2 regions of the Georgenia sp. AZ-5 genome follow, and region 1 is predicted to be linked to the other one. Evidence: riboswitches for the same ligand, from Rfam matches in the RefSeq annotation. Region 1 holds a riboswitch; the other holds the start of a gene.
The links. A riboswitch is a leader RNA that binds a small molecule or an ion and turns the genes downstream of it on or off. The one in region 1 is predicted to bind glycine.
Positions count from the first base shown of each region.

Region 2: another riboswitch for glycine. It lies ahead of gcvP (aminomethyl-transferring glycine dehydrogenase); the one in region 1 lies ahead of ACF0H8_RS10250 (DMT family transporter).

Region 1 covers NZ_JBINOU010000001.1:2,175,665-2,183,230, reverse strand. The annotation lists gene ACF0H8_RS10265 (acetyl/propionyl/methylcrotonyl-CoA carboxylase subunit alpha) at 1-1,166, opposite strand, end outside; gene ACF0H8_RS10260 (acetyl-CoA carboxylase biotin carboxyl carrier protein) at 1,163-1,468, opposite strand; gene ACF0H8_RS10255 (hypothetical protein) at 1,684-1,839, shown strand; glycine riboswitch at 2,126-2,214, shown strand; gene ACF0H8_RS10250 (DMT family transporter) at 2,353-3,315, shown strand; gene ACF0H8_RS10245 (trimeric intracellular cation channel family protein) at 3,454-4,092, opposite strand; gene ACF0H8_RS10240 (amidohydrolase) at 4,325-5,251, opposite strand; gene ACF0H8_RS10235 (hypothetical protein) at 5,251-5,586, opposite strand; gene ACF0H8_RS10230 (extracellular solute-binding protein) at 6,093-7,415, shown strand; gene ACF0H8_RS10225 (carbohydrate ABC transporter permease) at 7,473-7,566, shown strand, end outside.
Region 2 covers NZ_JBINOU010000001.1:1,737,091-1,744,656, forward strand. The annotation lists gene gcvP (aminomethyl-transferring glycine dehydrogenase) at 1-1,525, opposite strand, end outside; glycine riboswitch at 1,674-1,765, opposite strand; gene miaB (tRNA (N6-isopentenyl adenosine(37)-C2)-methylthiotransferase MiaB) at 1,913-3,526, shown strand; gene ACF0H8_RS08275 (YbjN domain-containing protein) at 3,577-4,146, opposite strand; gene ACF0H8_RS08280 (YbjN domain-containing protein) at 4,143-4,676, opposite strand; gene miaA (tRNA (adenosine(37)-N6)-dimethylallyltransferase MiaA) at 4,730-5,674, shown strand; gene dapF (diaminopimelate epimerase) at 5,671-6,585, shown strand; gene ACF0H8_RS08295 (hypothetical protein) at 6,710-7,566, shown strand, end outside.

The DNA.
Region 1 (7,566 bases):
ACCTGCTTGGCCATGAGCGCGTCGTAGAAGGGCGGGAAGCGGTAACCCTCGTAGATGTGCGAGTCCAGGCGCAGGCCCCCGGCGACCGAGGGACGCCACCGGGTGACGGTGCCGGGCGACGGGGCGAGCCCGTTCTCGGGGTCCTGCGCGGTGATCCGCGCCTCGATCGCGTGGCCGTGGAAGGTCACGTCGTCCTGGGAGAGGCTCAGCGGCTCGCCCAGCGCCGCGAGCAGCTGCTCGCGGACGAGGTCGACGCCGGTGACCGCCTCGGTGACGGGGTGCTCGACCTGGATCCGGGGGTTGACCTCCAGGAAGGCGAGCTCGTCGCGGTCGACGTCGTAGAGGAACTCCACGGTCCCCAGGCCCACGTAGTGCAGGGCCCGGGCGATGCGAACGGCGCTGTCGTGCAGCAGCTCGCGGGTCGGCGCCGGCAGGGCGGCGCAGGGGGACTCCTCGACCACCTTCTGGTAGCGGAACTGCACCGAGCACTCGCGCTCGCCCAGGTGCACCACGTTGCCGTGGCGATCGCCGAGGACCTGGACCTCGACGTGCTTGGCATCCTCGACGAAACGCTCGAGGAACACCGTGCCGTCCCCGAAGGCGGACTGCGCCTCCGCCGAGGCGACCCGCCAGGCCTCGTGGAGGCCTGGCGGGTCCTGGACCCGCTTCATCCCCCGCCCGCCGCCGCCGTGCGCGGCCTTGACCAGGACGGGATAGCCGATCTGCTCCGCCAGGCGCTCGACCTCCTCGGGCGTGCGGGCCCGGCCGCCCGCCGAGACGGGGACACCGACCGACTCGGCCAGGTCCCGGGCCGCCAGCTTGTCCCCCAGCGCGCGCAGCGCCTCCGGGCTGGGCCCGACGAACACGAGGTCGTTCTCGGCGCACGCCTCGGCGAACTCGGCCCGCTCGGCGAGGAAGCCGTACCCCGGGTGCACCAGGGTGCAGCCGGTGGAGACAGCGGCCTGCACCACGGCCGGGACGTTCAGGTAGCTCTCGGTCGGCCGCGGACCGCCGAGGGTGACCGTCCGGTCGGCGCGCCGCGCGCCCAGGGTCGCGCGGTCCGCCGTCGAGACACCGAGCACGGTCTCCAGGCCGAGGCGCTGGCACGCCTCGATGATCCGCACCGCGATCTCCCCGCGGTTGGCCACGAAGACCCGGGGCGTCATGACGCCTCCCGGATCACGAAGAGGGGCTGGTCGAACTCCACCAGCTCCCCGTCACGGGCGTACGACGCCACGACCTCGCCGGCGACGCCCGCGACGACGGAGTTCATCAGCTTCATCACCTCGATGATGCAGAGCACCGAGTCCGCCTCCACCGTGTCGCCCGGCTCCGCGAACGGCGGCTCGCCCGGCTTGGGCGAGCGGTAGAAGGTGCCGAGCATCGGGGCCCGCACGAGCACGTGCCCCGGCGGCAGCGCCTCCGGGGAGACGTCCTTCTCGTCGCGAGCGGGCAGGGTGGCGAGCACGGCGGGGCTCGGGCTGTCGGTGGCGGCACCGGCCCGGCGGAGCGGTCTACGACGGTGCCGCCGGCGATGGGATGCTCGCCGGCCGGGCCCGGGGCGTCGTCACCCGCCGGCGGGCGACGCTCCTGGGTGTGCGGCACCGGCGGGGCCGGTTCGCGTGAGGCCGCGACGCCGTTGCTCCGGGCCTCCGCCTCACTCAGGAAGCCACCGCGGCGCACGTGGATCCGCAGGGAGCCCTTCTCGTACAGAAAGTCCGTGAAGTCGGTCTTGTCGAGCTGCTCGATGATCGCTGCGAGCTCCTCGAGATCAACGTCCATGCGGCCCAAGCCTCCTTGCTTGCCGACGTGCATGTGGGGGTGCCACCTGTGCCGTGAGCAGCAAACTAGGAACCGGTCCCCCATACCGCAATGGAAAGGCGCGGACATTCCACCATGGGGTATCGCTCCTGCGGCGCAGCCCGCGGGCCGGCTCGCGGGTGAGGGCCCCGACGCCCGACATCGACGGATCCGGATCTCGGGCGCCCTGCCGTGGTGCCACGGGTCGAGCCACGCTCCGCCACCCCACCCGGGACGGTTCACGGTGAGACGGCTAACTGGACACGTTGGCAGCTGCAGTCGTCCGATGCGGCATACTTGTCCCGTCAACAACTGAACATGCCACCGAACCGCGGCGGGAGAGTCCCGCAACAGCGGGCGCCGAAGGAGCAACCTCCCCGGGAATCTCTCAGGCCCCCAAACCGCCGCCGGCGAGGCTCCTCTGGAAAGCAACCCTGCGGGGTTCACCGACGGTGCAAGCGGGTCCCGACCCGCGAAAGCTCTCAGGTCCGATGACAGAGCGGGGAGACACCATCCCCGGTGCGCCTGCCGCACCCTGTCCTGAGGAGTTCTGTGGCTCTCTCCATCGACGCGCCCACGCGCGTGCAAGATTCTCATCGCCTCTCCGCCCGGCCGGTCGCGCCGCGGACGAACCGTCGTCTCGGTGTCGTGGCGATCGTCGCCTCGGCCACAGCGATGGGCGCCGCCGGGCTGTTCGGCCGGCTGGCCACTCCGGCCGACGCGGTGATCGGCGAAGCCCTCACGTTGGGCCGCATGCTCGTCGGGGCGCTCGGCATGCTCGTCCTGCTCACGGTCTCGCGTCACCTCGGCCAGCTGCGCCGAGCCCGCCTGTCCTGGTCGGTCGTGCTCGGCGGGGTCTTTCTCGGCATCTCACTCGCGACATACCTGTCCGCGACCGTGCTCATCGATCTCTCGCTCGCCGTGGTGCTGCACTACATCGGCCCGGCGCTCGCGACGCTGCTCGCCCGCGTGATGCTCAAGGAGCGCATCACCCACCCCGACCTCCTGTCCCTGGCCGCCAGCTTCCTCGGGATGATGCTGGCCGCCGGTCTGGTCGGCGGGGCGCCGTCCCCGGCCTCCGACCAGCAGACCCTCGGGGTCGTTCTCGGCGTCGTCTCCGGCGTCTTCTACGGGGCGGCGCTGCTGTGCTACCGCTACAGGTCCGACATGCCGGCCGACGTTCGCAGCTTCTGGAACTTCACCTTCGGCACCGTGGCCACCGGGGCCATGGTGGCTCTGGCTCGTCCCGACCTGTCCGGGATGACCCCGACCCACTGGGTCTGGGCCGGCGGGTTCTTCCTGGTCTGCGGTCTTCTGGCGCTGGGGCTGCTGGTCGTCGCGGGCAAGCACCTGCGCGCCGCCGAGCTCTCCGGCCTGTCGTACTGGGAGGTCGTGGTGGCGATGATGATCGGGGCGGCCGCGTTCGGCGAGTCGGTCTCGCTCCTGGCCGTCCTCGGCGCCGGGCTCATCGTCGTGGGGGCGGTGCTGCCGCTGCTTTCCGGTCGGCCCCGCTGAGCACCAGCCCACCCGCCCGGGCGCGCGGCCGACGGAAGCCCTCCCGCCCGGGCGCGGCGGAGCTCCCACGCCCGGTACCGACGCCAGCCGGACGTGGACGGGAGACCGCCATGCCGGGACGGCGGCCGTCCTCCGCTCTCACGACTTCTCGCGGTCGTGACGGCGGCGAGCGGCTGGGGCGTCGATGTTGAACCGCAGGCCCAGCATGCGGATCGTGAAGCACACGACGGCGCCGAGCACCGCGCCAGAGACCCCGAGGACCGGGTGGTGGGCGGTGGCCACGGCGATGGCAGCGCCGATCACGGCCGGGACCGCGTAGAGACCGCTGGCGAGCACGGACGGGATCTCGCGGATGAGCACGTCCCGGATCGTCCCGCCGCCCACCGCCGTCACGGCACCGAGGAGGATGGCCGGTGCGGGATCGAGACCGAACGCGATCGCCTTCTGCGCACCCACCACGGCGAACACGCTCAGTCCCACGGCGTCGAGAACGAGCATCGAGTGGTGGATCAGCCGGGGAAGCTGGCTGACGAAGAAGGCGATGAGGGCGCCGCCGGCGGCGACGGCCAGGTAGTACCGATCGGTGAACGCCGCCGGAGGCACCGCCCCGATGCACAGGTCCCGAACCAGGCCGCCACCGAGGGCGGTGATGACGCCCAGCGTCAGGATCCCGACGATGTCGACCCGGGTCTTCTCCGCTGCGGTGAAGGCTCCGTTGACGGCGAAGGCGAAGACACCGAGCAGATCCAGAGCACGGACGGCGTCAGCGGCGGACACGGCAACTCCCCTTCCTGGGAGAACGGCAACACCCTGAATCGGCGGGCTCCCGGGCGACCTCGCGGACCGTGGCCCCGGTGCTGCATCGCTCGGCTCCGGCGGGGTGCTGCACCGCTCGGGTCCCGCCGGCGACGGCGGTGCCCGATCCCGACCGGAGGTCCCCTTCGCGCCATGACGCTGGCGGCTGCGTCGCCACAGGCGCCGCCAGGCCTGATGATTCCACCAGCCGGCGCTACGCCGCCAACCACGCCAGTGCGGCCACGACGGCGGCAGCGGTGCCGGTCCGCAGGGTCGGCCGCATCACGGGCGCGAACGTGGGCGAGTGGTTGCCCGGGACATCCTCGGCCAGAGTGCCCCGCGCCGCAGCGGTCCGGTAGAGGTCCGGGTCGATGCCGCCGATGGCCCAGTAGGTGTACGGGGCTCCCAGCGCGTCAGGCACCGCCGAGAAGTCCTCACTGGCGGTCTGACGCCCGAAGTCTCCGGCCGCCTCACCGAAGTACTCGCGAAACGCGGCGGTGACCCTCGCGGTGACGTCCGGGTCGTTGTCGGTCAACGGGTAGCGGTCGTAGCTCTCGAACTTCGGCTCCCGCGGTGACCCCGAGGCCGCGCACTCCGCGCGGACGATCCGCCTCACGGCGGCGACCATCCGCGCCCGGGTCTGCTCGCTGTAGGCACGCAGGTTCAGCTCGAGCAACGCATGGTCGTCGATGATGTTGCTCTTCGCGCCCACGGCGATCCGGCCCACCGTGAGGACCGCGAACTCCCCGGGGGGCAGCTCCCGGGAGACCACGGTCTGCAGGCGGATGACGATCATGGCGGCAAGCACCGCGGGATCGACGGCCAGGTGCGGCATCGACCCGTGGCTGCCGCGACCGTAGACCGTCACCCGCACACTCTCCGCGAGCGAGAGGAACGGGCCCGAGCGGGTCCCGACGGTGCCGGCAGGATGGGCCAGGACATGCTGGCCGAAGACGACGTCCGGCTTCGGGACCAGCGCGGCCAGCCCGTCAGCGACCATGCGGTCAGCGCCCTCGGCGAGCTCCTCCGCCGGTTGGAACAGCGCCACGAACGTCCCGCGCCAGGACGGCGTCGATCCCGCGAGAAGACGCGCCGCCCCGAGCAGGCAGGCGACGTGGACGTCGTGACCGCAGGCGTGCATCACGGGCACTTCGTTCCCGGCACCTCCGTCGTGCGCACGGCGCTGGCATAGGGCAGCCCGGTCGCCTCCGCGACCGGCAGCGCGTCCATGTCGGCCCGCATCAGCACCACCGGCCCGTCGCCGTTGACGAGCACCCCGACGACGCCGGTGCCCCCAACGTTCTCGTGCACCACGAACCCCAGCTGCCGCAGCTCCGCCGCGACCACCCCCGCCGTGCGCGTCTCCTGATGGCCGAGCTCGGGATGCGCGTGCAGGTCCCGGTACAACCCCTCCTGCCACTCCCCGATCTCCGCCTGACCACGAAGGACCGCCTCGACGGCTGACGCAGCACTCATCCAGATCCTCCCCACCATGAGCGTCAAGTTCCTGGGTCCGTCCACGGCGGACAATCGCGCGCGTGACGGCGGCGACCAGCATCCCCCGCACGGCCTCGCGGTGCATGCCGTCTGCTCGCGATGGCTCCGCAACCGATGTCGCGCCGTCGCTGGCGTCGCGCGGGCCGCAACCCCGGTGATGATCCCGGCGGTTTCACCGGCGCGGCGCCGGCGCCGCCCTCGGCAACCTGGCACCGTGGCTCTGGTCCCCGCTGCCCTCGCCCTCACGCTGCCGCGCACCCGGTGAGGACTACGGCGCTCTGCCGCCGACGTCTGTGAGAACGCAGTCCGGAGGTGATTGCTGCGTTCTGACAGGCGGCCAGGGACTCGTCGATCCGCCTGCCGTCGGAACGGTCGCGGCGCACTCCACCATCCCGTATATGGACGCCCACCTCTTGACAGTCCTACTCCCCTCTGCGAGTCTGCCAAAACGATTCGGCAACGAGGGCGATCCCACGGAGGTCTCGATGAAGAGAGTTCGGCAGGTCGGCACGACCGTCATGGTCACGGCCACCGCCTCGATCCTGGCGGCATGCGGCGGGAGCGGTGGCACCGACGGCGGCGACGCCTCCAGCACCGGAGAGGTCACCGTCTGGGCTCACCAGGGGCAGGAGTCGGAGGTCCAGGCCCTCGAGGAGATCATCGAGGACTTCAACACCTCTCAGCAGGAGTACACCGCGACGCTGCAGTTCGTCCCTGAGGCTGACTACACGAGCACCCTGACCACCACGGACCCGGGCGAGCTGCCGGACGTCCTGGAGTACGACGGGCCGATGATGGCCTCACTGGTCCACGCCGGCAAGCTCGCCCCGGTCGGCGACCTGGTGGCCCCCGAGACACTCAAGAACCAGACGGCGTCCGTGCTCGCCCAAAACACCTTCCCCGGCGACTCGAAGGTCTACGGCATCTCCCAGTTCGACGCGTCGCTGGGGATTTACGGCAACAGGGAGCTTCTCGACGCCGCCGGCGTGGACTACCCCGAGGGCCTCGACGACGCCTGGACCGCCGAGGAGTTCGAGGCCGCGCTGAAGTCCCTCCAGGCGTCGGACCCGGACGGGCAGGTGCTCGACATCAAGGAGAACTACGGCGCCGAGTGGCCGACCTACGGCTTCCTCCCCGTGCTCTGGTCCGCGGGCGAGCGGCTCGTCGAGGACGGCCAGGCGGACGGTCACCTCAACAGCGCCTCCGCCGTCGCAGCGGTCGAGCGGTTCGCGGCCTGGCGGCCCTTCGTGGACCCGAACACCGACGACGCGGCCTTCGTCGACGAGCGGGTCGCGCTGAGCTGGGTCGGGCACTGGGTGTACAACACCTACGCCGAGGCGCTGGGTGACAAGCTCGTCGTCCTGCCCCTGCCGGACTTCGGCCAGGGCCCCAAGAGCGGTCAGGGCTCATGGGCCTGGGGCGTGAACCCGGAGTCCGAGAACGCCGAGGGTGCCGCTGCGTTCCTCGATCACCTCGCCTCCGACGATGCGGTCACCACCATGACAATGGCGAACGCTGCGCCCCCGGCGACCACGAGCGCCGTTGGGGCCAGCGAGCTCTACGGCCCGGAGGGGCCGCTCGCGCTGTTCGCCGACTCCCTCGAGCGCACATGCGGAGACGGCGCCCTCAGCCCGGGTTGCGTGGCGGTGCCGCGCCCGGTCACGCCCGCCTACCCGGTCATCAGCCAGCAGTTCTCGGAGGCCTTCTTCGGGGCCTACGAGGGCGGCGACGCCCAGGAGCTGCTCGACAAGGCCGCCCGCACGATCGATCTGGATTACCAGGACAACGACGGCTACGGCCTCCGCTGAGCCGGCACCGGGGTGGGGAGGCGCTCGCCGCCCACCCCGGCCTGGGAAGGAGAACTGATGACAGTGGCACCAGCGCCCCGCACCCGCCGGCGCGCCGGCGGCCGACCGGACGCGGGGACCGGCTGGGCGATGTTCGCACCCGCCGGCGTCG
Region 2 (7,566 bases), 440 kb from region 1:
CCAGCGCCAGGTCCTTGTCCGCCAGGCGGCGCAGGTAGCGCAGCATCTGCGTCTCGGAGCGGTGGGCGTGGAAGGTGGGGTGGGTCAGGTACGCGGACGTGCGGGCCAGGGCGGCGGGCAGGACCTCCGGAGCGGCGCCGTCGGCCACCGCGGCGGCGGCCGCGTCCACCCGGGCCGCGGCGCCGGCGACGCCGAAGGCCTGCGCGACGGCCGCCAGGTGGGCGGGCGTGGTGGTTTCGTCGCAGGAGACGCCGACGTGGTCGGCGTCGACCAGGCGCAGGTTGACCCCGGCGGCCTCCGCGGCGGCGACGACCGCGCCCGCCCGGCCGGGCACCCGTGCGGTGAGGGTGTCGAACCAGCTCTCGTGCACCAGCTCCACGCCGTGCCCGGCGAGGACCGTCGCGAGGGTCCGGGCCGCGTCGTGGGCGTGGCCCGCGATCGCGCGCAGCCCCTCGGGGCCGTGGTAGACGGCGTACATGCTGGCCACGATCGCGAGCAGCGCCTGAGCGGTGCAGATGTTGGAGGTGGCCTTCTCGCGGCGGATGTGCTGCTCGCGGGTCTGCAGCGCCAGGCGGTAGGCGGGGTCGCCGGCGGAGTCCCTGGACACCCCGACGAGCCGCCCGGGCAGGGACCGCTCCAGGCCCTTGCGCACGGCCATGTACGCGGCGTGCGGGCCGCCGTAGAACAGCGGCACGCCGAAGCGCTGGGCCGAGCCGACGGCGACGTCGGCCCCCTGCTCGCCCGGCGGGGTGATCAGCGTGAGGGCGAGCAGGTCGGCGGCCACGGTGACCATGGCGCCGCGCTCCTTGGCGGCGGCCATGACGCCGGAGGCGTCCCACACCCGGCCGGAGGTGCCGGGCTGCTGGATGACGACGCCGGTCAGCTCCCCGTCCGGCAGGCCCGCGGCGAGGTCGGCGACGACGACGTCGAACCCGAGCGCCTCGGCCCGGCCACGCACCACGGCGATGGACTGGGGCAGGAGGTCGGCGTCGAGGACCACGGCGCCGGCGGCCCGGGCCTTGTTGACGCGGCGCATGAGCAGCACGGCCTCGGCGACGGCGGTGGCCTCGTCCAGCAGGGAGGCGCCGGCGACCGGCAGGCCGGTGAGGTCCTCGACCATCGTCTGGAAGTTCAGCAGCGCCTCGAGCCGGCCCTGGGAGATCTCCGGCTGGTACGGCGTGTAGGCGGTGTACCAGGCCGGGGACTCGAGGACGTTGCGCTGGATCACCCCGGGCGTGACCGTGCCGTGGTAGCCCTGGCCGATCATCTGCACGCGCATGGCGTTCTTCTCCGCCATCTCCCGCAGGCGGGCGAGGACCTCGGTCTCCGACAGGGCCGGGGGCAGGTCCAGCGGTCCGGCCTGCCGGATGCCCGCGGGCACGGCGGCGTCGGCGAGGGCGTCGAGGCTGGGCAGGCCGAGCTCGTCGAGCATGGTCGCCGTGTCGTCGGGCCGGGCGCCGATGTGGCGGTCGGCGAAGGTGGCCGCGACCGGCTCCGTCAGGGGGGCGAGGGTCTGGTGTGCCATGGCGGACTCCCGGGTCGGGCGGCGCGGGCGCGCCGACGATGAGGTCCTCCCCGCTCTGTCACGTGACCTGAGAGTTTCCGCGGGCCGGGGCCCGCTTGCACCGTCGGTGAGCGGCGCCTGGCTGGCCGTCGCTGCTCTTCAGAGTTGCCTCGTCACGGCGGTGCCGGTGCCTGAGAGATTCCTGGGGAGGAGTTGCTCCTTCGGCGCCCGCTGCGCGCGGGACTCTCCCGCCGCGAGTCGTCGGCGTGTGAAGTTGTGGCCGGCAGCGCTAGCGGGCGCTGCTCGGCGTCGCCCCGAGTGTGTCAGATTTCCGTTTCGGGTGGGTAGCCCGTCCGCGCGCGCAGGGCCGTGGGCCGGCGGCGCCCGGCAACCTAGACTGCTGCCACCATGACTGCTGCTCCACCGGCCGAGACCGCCCCCGCCGTGCCCGCCCCCGCCGTGCCCGTCCCCGCCGTGCCCGTCCCCGCCTCGCACGGACTCCCGCGCACCTACCTGGTGCGCACGCTGGGCTGCCAGATGAACGTGCACGACTCCGAGCGCCTCGCCGGCATGCTGGAGGCGCAGGGCTACGTGCCGGTCGAGTCCGTGCCGGAGGCAGCCGCCCGCGCCACGGAGGCCGGTGACGGCGGCGCGGACGTCGTCATCCTCAACACCTGCTCGGTGCGCGAGAACGCCGCGACCCGCCTGTTCGGCAATCTCGGCCAGCTCGCCTCGGTCAAGCGCACCCGCCCGGGCATGCAGATCGCCGTCGGCGGCTGCCTCGCCCAGCAGATGCGCTCCGGCATCGTCGAGAAGGCGCCGTGGGTCGACGTCGTCCTCGGCACCCACAACCTCGACGTGCTGCCCGCCCTGCTCCAGCGCGCCCGGCACAACTCCGAGGCGCAGGTGGAGATCGAGGAGTCCCTCAAGGTCTTCCCCTCCACGCTGCCCACCCGGCGCGAGTCCGCCTACGCGGCGTGGGTTTCCATCTCGGTCGGCTGCAACAACACCTGCACCTTCTGCATCGTCCCGCACCTGCGTGGCAAGGAGCGCGACCGCCGGCCCGGCGACGTCCTCGCCGAGGTGCAGGCCGTCGTCGCCCAGGGCGCCATCGAGGTCACCCTGCTGGGACAGAACGTCAACAGCTACGGCGTCGGCTTCGGCGACCGCGGCGCGTTCGCCAAGCTGCTCCGCGCGTGCGGGGAGATCGAGGGCCTCGAGCGGGTGCGGTTCACCTCCCCCCACCCGGCCGCGTTCACCGACGACGTCATCGAGGCGATGGCCGAGACGCCCAACGTCATGCCGAGCCTGCACATGCCGCTGCAGTCCGGCTCCGACGCCGTGCTGCGCGCGATGCGCCGCTCCTACCGGCAGGCGAAGTACCTCGGGATCATCGACCGGGTCCGCGCCGCCATCCCCGACGCCGCCATCACCACCGACATCATCGTCGGGTTCCCGGGGGAGACGGAGGAGGACTTCCAGGCGACGCTTGACGTCGTCGAGGCCAGCCGGTTCTCCTCCGCGTTCACCTTCCAGTACTCCCGGCGCCCGGGCACCCCGGCCGCGGACCGCGAGGACCAGGTGCCCCAGGAGGTCGTCACCGAGCGCTACCAGCGCCTGGCCGCCCTGCAGCAGCGGATCTCCACCGAGGAGAACGAGCGCCAGGTGGGGCGTACCGTCGACGTGCTCGTCGCCGAGGGGGAGGGGCGCAAGGACGGCGCCACCCACCGCATCACCGGCCGCGCCGCCGACAACCGGCTCGTGCACGCGGCGCTGCCCCCCGGCCTGACCGAGGGCGAGCGCCCCCGGCCCGGCGACATGGTCACCGTCGAGGTGACCCACGGCGCCCCGCACCACCTGGTCGCCGACTCCGCCCTGGCCGGCGGCACGTTCCGGCTGCGCCGCACCCGCGCCGGCGACGCCTGGGCACGCCGCGCGGGTCTGGTCGAGGAGCCGCACGGCCACGGCGAGCCCGCGCCCGCCGGGCCGATCACGCTCGGGATGCCGACGCTGCGGCGCTGAGCCGCGGCGGCGGCCGGCCCGCGCGGCCCCGCGCCAGCCGCGGCTCGCGCTCAGAACTCCGGCGAGGGCTCCTCGATCGGCGGCATGGACCGGCCGAGCGCCTGGAAGAACTGCACCCCGGCGGCGAGCCCGCCCTCGATGATGTCGAGCAGCTGGCGGTCGGTCGCGCCCGCGCCGACGTCGGCCATGATCTCGGTCCGCACCGTCAGCCCGTCCTCGGTGGGCGCGGTGAACACGGTGGGCCAGATCTTGTCCCGGTTCCAGTCGTTGACGGCCTGCGCGACGGCGGGCACCAGCTCGTCGGGGATCAGCCGGCCCCACGTGCCCCGGACGCTGAGGAAGTCCTGCTCCTCCCCGGCCAGGCGCAGCTGGAACTGGTAGCCGTCCCACATCCCCGACAGCGACGCGTCCGGCTCCGCGCGCACGTGGTAGCCGCGGCCGGTCACGACGTCGTAGATGCGGGTGGCCGTGACCGGCGTGGTCCGTTCCGCCGGCGGCCCCGGCAGGTGCCGCGGCTCCGCGCGCGCCACGGGCGGCTCGGGTGCGGACCGCGGCTCCTCCACGGGCTCGGGCCGGTCGCCCGGGCGGCGCTCGGGGCGCTGGCGCCGCCACCAGCTCACGACAGCGCTCCGGGGGCCTGCTCGGCCGGGTCGGGGTAGCGCAGCTCGAGGTCCCGCATCATGCGCATGCCCTGGCCGATCCCGCGCTGGATCAGGCGGGTGAGCTGCTCGTCGCTCACCCCGGCGCCCAGCGGCGTGGACACCTCCGCGACGACGCTGAGCCGGCCGTCGTCGAGCACCCGGACGTAGCACTTGGGGCCGACGTACTCCCGGTTCCAGCTGTCGATGAGCTCGAGCACCTCGCCCAGCCGCTCGAGCGCCAGCCGCCGGTGCCAGGAGCCGCGCACCTGGAGCACGGACTGGTCGGGGCCGAGCAGGTACAGGTGGAAGACCGCCTGCGCCCACATCGCCCCGAGGTCCCCGTTGCGGTCGCGGAAGTGCGGGTAGTCCAGCTCCTGCAGGGCGGCCTCCAGCCGCGCCCGGGTCAGCGGCAGCACGACGTCCCGGGCGCCGGTCGCGCCGGTCGTCGCACCGGGGCCGCCCGGTGCCCCCGGGCGCCGCCCCGATTCCTCGAAGCCGGGCCTGGCCATGGTCCGAGGGTACGCGCGGGGGTGCGGGCGCGCGCCAGGTAGGTTGGGCACTCGTGCGGCAGGCGACGGACGAGGCGGGCGGCGCCGTGCGCGTCGTCGCCGTCGTGGGCATGACGGCGACCGGCAAGTCCGCCCTGGCGCTCGACCTCGCGGAGGCCCTCGGCGGGCCCGGCGCCGTGGAGGCCGTCAACGCCGACGCGATGCAGCTCTACCGCGGCATGGACATCGGCACCGCCAAGCTCCCGCCCGCGGAGCGCCGGGGCATCGTCCACCACCAGCTCGACGTCCTGGACGTGCGCGAGGAGGCCACCGTGGCCGCCTACCAGCGGGCCGCACGCGGCGACGTCGAGGCCATCCGGGCGCGCGGCCGCCTGCCCGTGCTGGTCGGCGGGTCCGGGCTGTACGTCCGGGCGGTGCTGGACCGCCTGGACTTCCCGGGCACCGACCCCGCCGTGCGCGGGGCGCTGGAGGAACGCGCGGAGCGCCTGGGCACCCGCCCCCTGCACGACGAGCTCACCGCCCAGGACCCGGCCGCCGCCGCGCGCATCGACCCGCGCAACACCCGCCGGGTCGTGCGGGCACTGGAGGTCATCGCCCTGACCGGCCGGCCCTACTCCGCCTCGATGCCCGAGCACGTCTACGAGGTCCCGGCGGTCCAGCTGGCCGTCGCCGTCCCGCGCCCGGAGCTGGACCGGCGCATCGCGGCACGCGCGGCGCAGATGATCTCCGGCGGGCTGGTGGAGGAGACCGAGGCCCTGCTGGCCCGGGGCCTGGCGGAGGGCCGCACCGCCCGGCGCGCCGTCGGCTACGCCGAGGCGGCCGAGGTGGTCGCCGGGCGCATGACCCGCGAGGAGGCCGTGGAGGCGATCACCGTGGCGACCCGCCGCCTCGCGCGGCGGCAGGAGAAGTGGTTCCGGCGCGACCCGCGCATCACGTGGATCCCGGTGGCCGAGCCCACAGCCATGGTCCGCGCGGCGCTGCGTACCCTTGGCCTATGACATCCCCCTTCGGTGCCCTCGCCGGGCGTGCCCTGACCACCGGGCACGGCACGGAGAACGACTTCGTCCTCGTGCCCGACCCGGACGGCGCCCTGGAGCTCACCGCTGCCGAGGTCGCCGCCGCGTGCGACCGGCACGCCGGTGTGGGGGCCGACGGGCTCATCCGCGTGGTCCGCTCCGCCGCGCTCCCGGAGGGGGCCGACATCCTGGCGCAGGACCCGGGCGCGGAGTGGTTCATGGACTACCGCAACGCCGACGGGTCGCTGGCCGAGATGTGCGGCAACGGGGTGCGGGTCTTCGTGCACTACCTGCGGGTGCGCGGGCTCGTCGAGCTCGGCGCGGGGGAGAGCGTCGTGGTCGGCACCCGTGGCGGGCCGCGGCGCGTGACGTTCGACGGCGAGCTGTACACGGTCGAGATGGGCACCTGGGCGATGCCCGGCGGGCTGCCCGCCGTCCAGGCCGGCTACGACGTCGTCGTGCAGGTGCCCGGCCTCTCCGGCCCGCGCGCGGGCCTGCGGGTCACGGTGCCCAACCCGCACACCGTCGTGGCCCTGCCCGACGAGGCCGAGCTCGCCGGGGCGGTGCTCACCGGCGGCGCCTCCTACGAGCCCGCGCCGCCGGAGGGCACCAACCTCGAGCTGGTCGTCCCCCTGGGGGAGGACGACGGCGACGGCGAGGCCGTGGGCCGGGTCCGGATGCGGGTGCTCGAGCGCGGCGTGGGGGAGACCCGCTCGTGCGGCACCGGGACGTGCGCCGCGGCGCTCGCGGTGCGAGCCTGGGGCGGTCCCGGCGCGCCGGACACCTGGCGGGTGCTCGTGCCCGGCGGCGAGGTCGTGGTGCGGGTGCTCGGCGACACGGTCACGCTCACCGGCCCAGCCGTCCTCACCGCGGACGTCACGCTGCTGAACTGACCGGCGCCGGCGTCGGCGTCGGTCGTCCGGCGTGGTCGCGGTCCGGCGTGGTCGGGCTCCGGCGCTGTCGCGAGGGCGCGGCGGGTAGCGTGGACGGCTGTTGCAGCCTCGAACGGGACGGACGATGCCGAAGAAGAAGCACAAGCCGCGCAGGACCGCCTCCCAGCGGCGGCGCCACCAGGGCGCGCCGCGGCGTGACGCCCACCGGGCCGTGCCCGCGGACACCGGCGCGCTGCTGCAGGAGCTGGAGGACTGGGCGCGCGGGCTCGACCTGTTCCTCGAGGACAGCACCTGGCTCGTCGACACGGCCATCGACCTCAAGAGCGACTTCCTGGACTCCCCGGACCCCACGGCCTGGACCGAGGCGGAGATCCGCACGGTCCTCACCGAGCTGTTCCCCCGCAAGGTGGTCACCGACGCCGGCGACCGGCGCCTGCTCGCCCCTGCGATGACCTTGTTCTTCACCTTCCTGCTCGCCACCGGGCGCTGGCGCTCACCGCTGGGCGAGGCGGAGGTGACGGCGCTGATGGAGCAGCTCGCCGCCGACGTCCCGCAGGCCTTCGAGGACGCCTCGCGGCGCACCATGGGCGGGAACATCATCGAGCACGCACTCCAGGACGGGGTGGACGTCCGCGACCCTGCCGCCCTCGCCGACTTCGTCGCGCGTGACAACAGCCTCCCGTACGACGAGCGGGTGGCGATCAGTGACGGTGTGGCCCCGAACACGGACGGGCCGGAGGGGGCTCTCAACCCGTTCGCGTCGATCTGGCCGGTCACGCTCGGTCCCACGCCGCGACTCGATGTGCTCGCCGCCGGCCCCTTCGAGGCCGCCGAGGTCGCCGCCTCGTTCGAGCGGTCCCCGATCCTGCGCCGTGCCCGGGCCCTGGTCGGGTGGGTGGGTGCGGGAAGGCCCGTGACCTCCACCGGCGCCCTGCGCCGCGCCGACACCCTGGAGCTCATGCGGCTCACGGGGATCGAGCG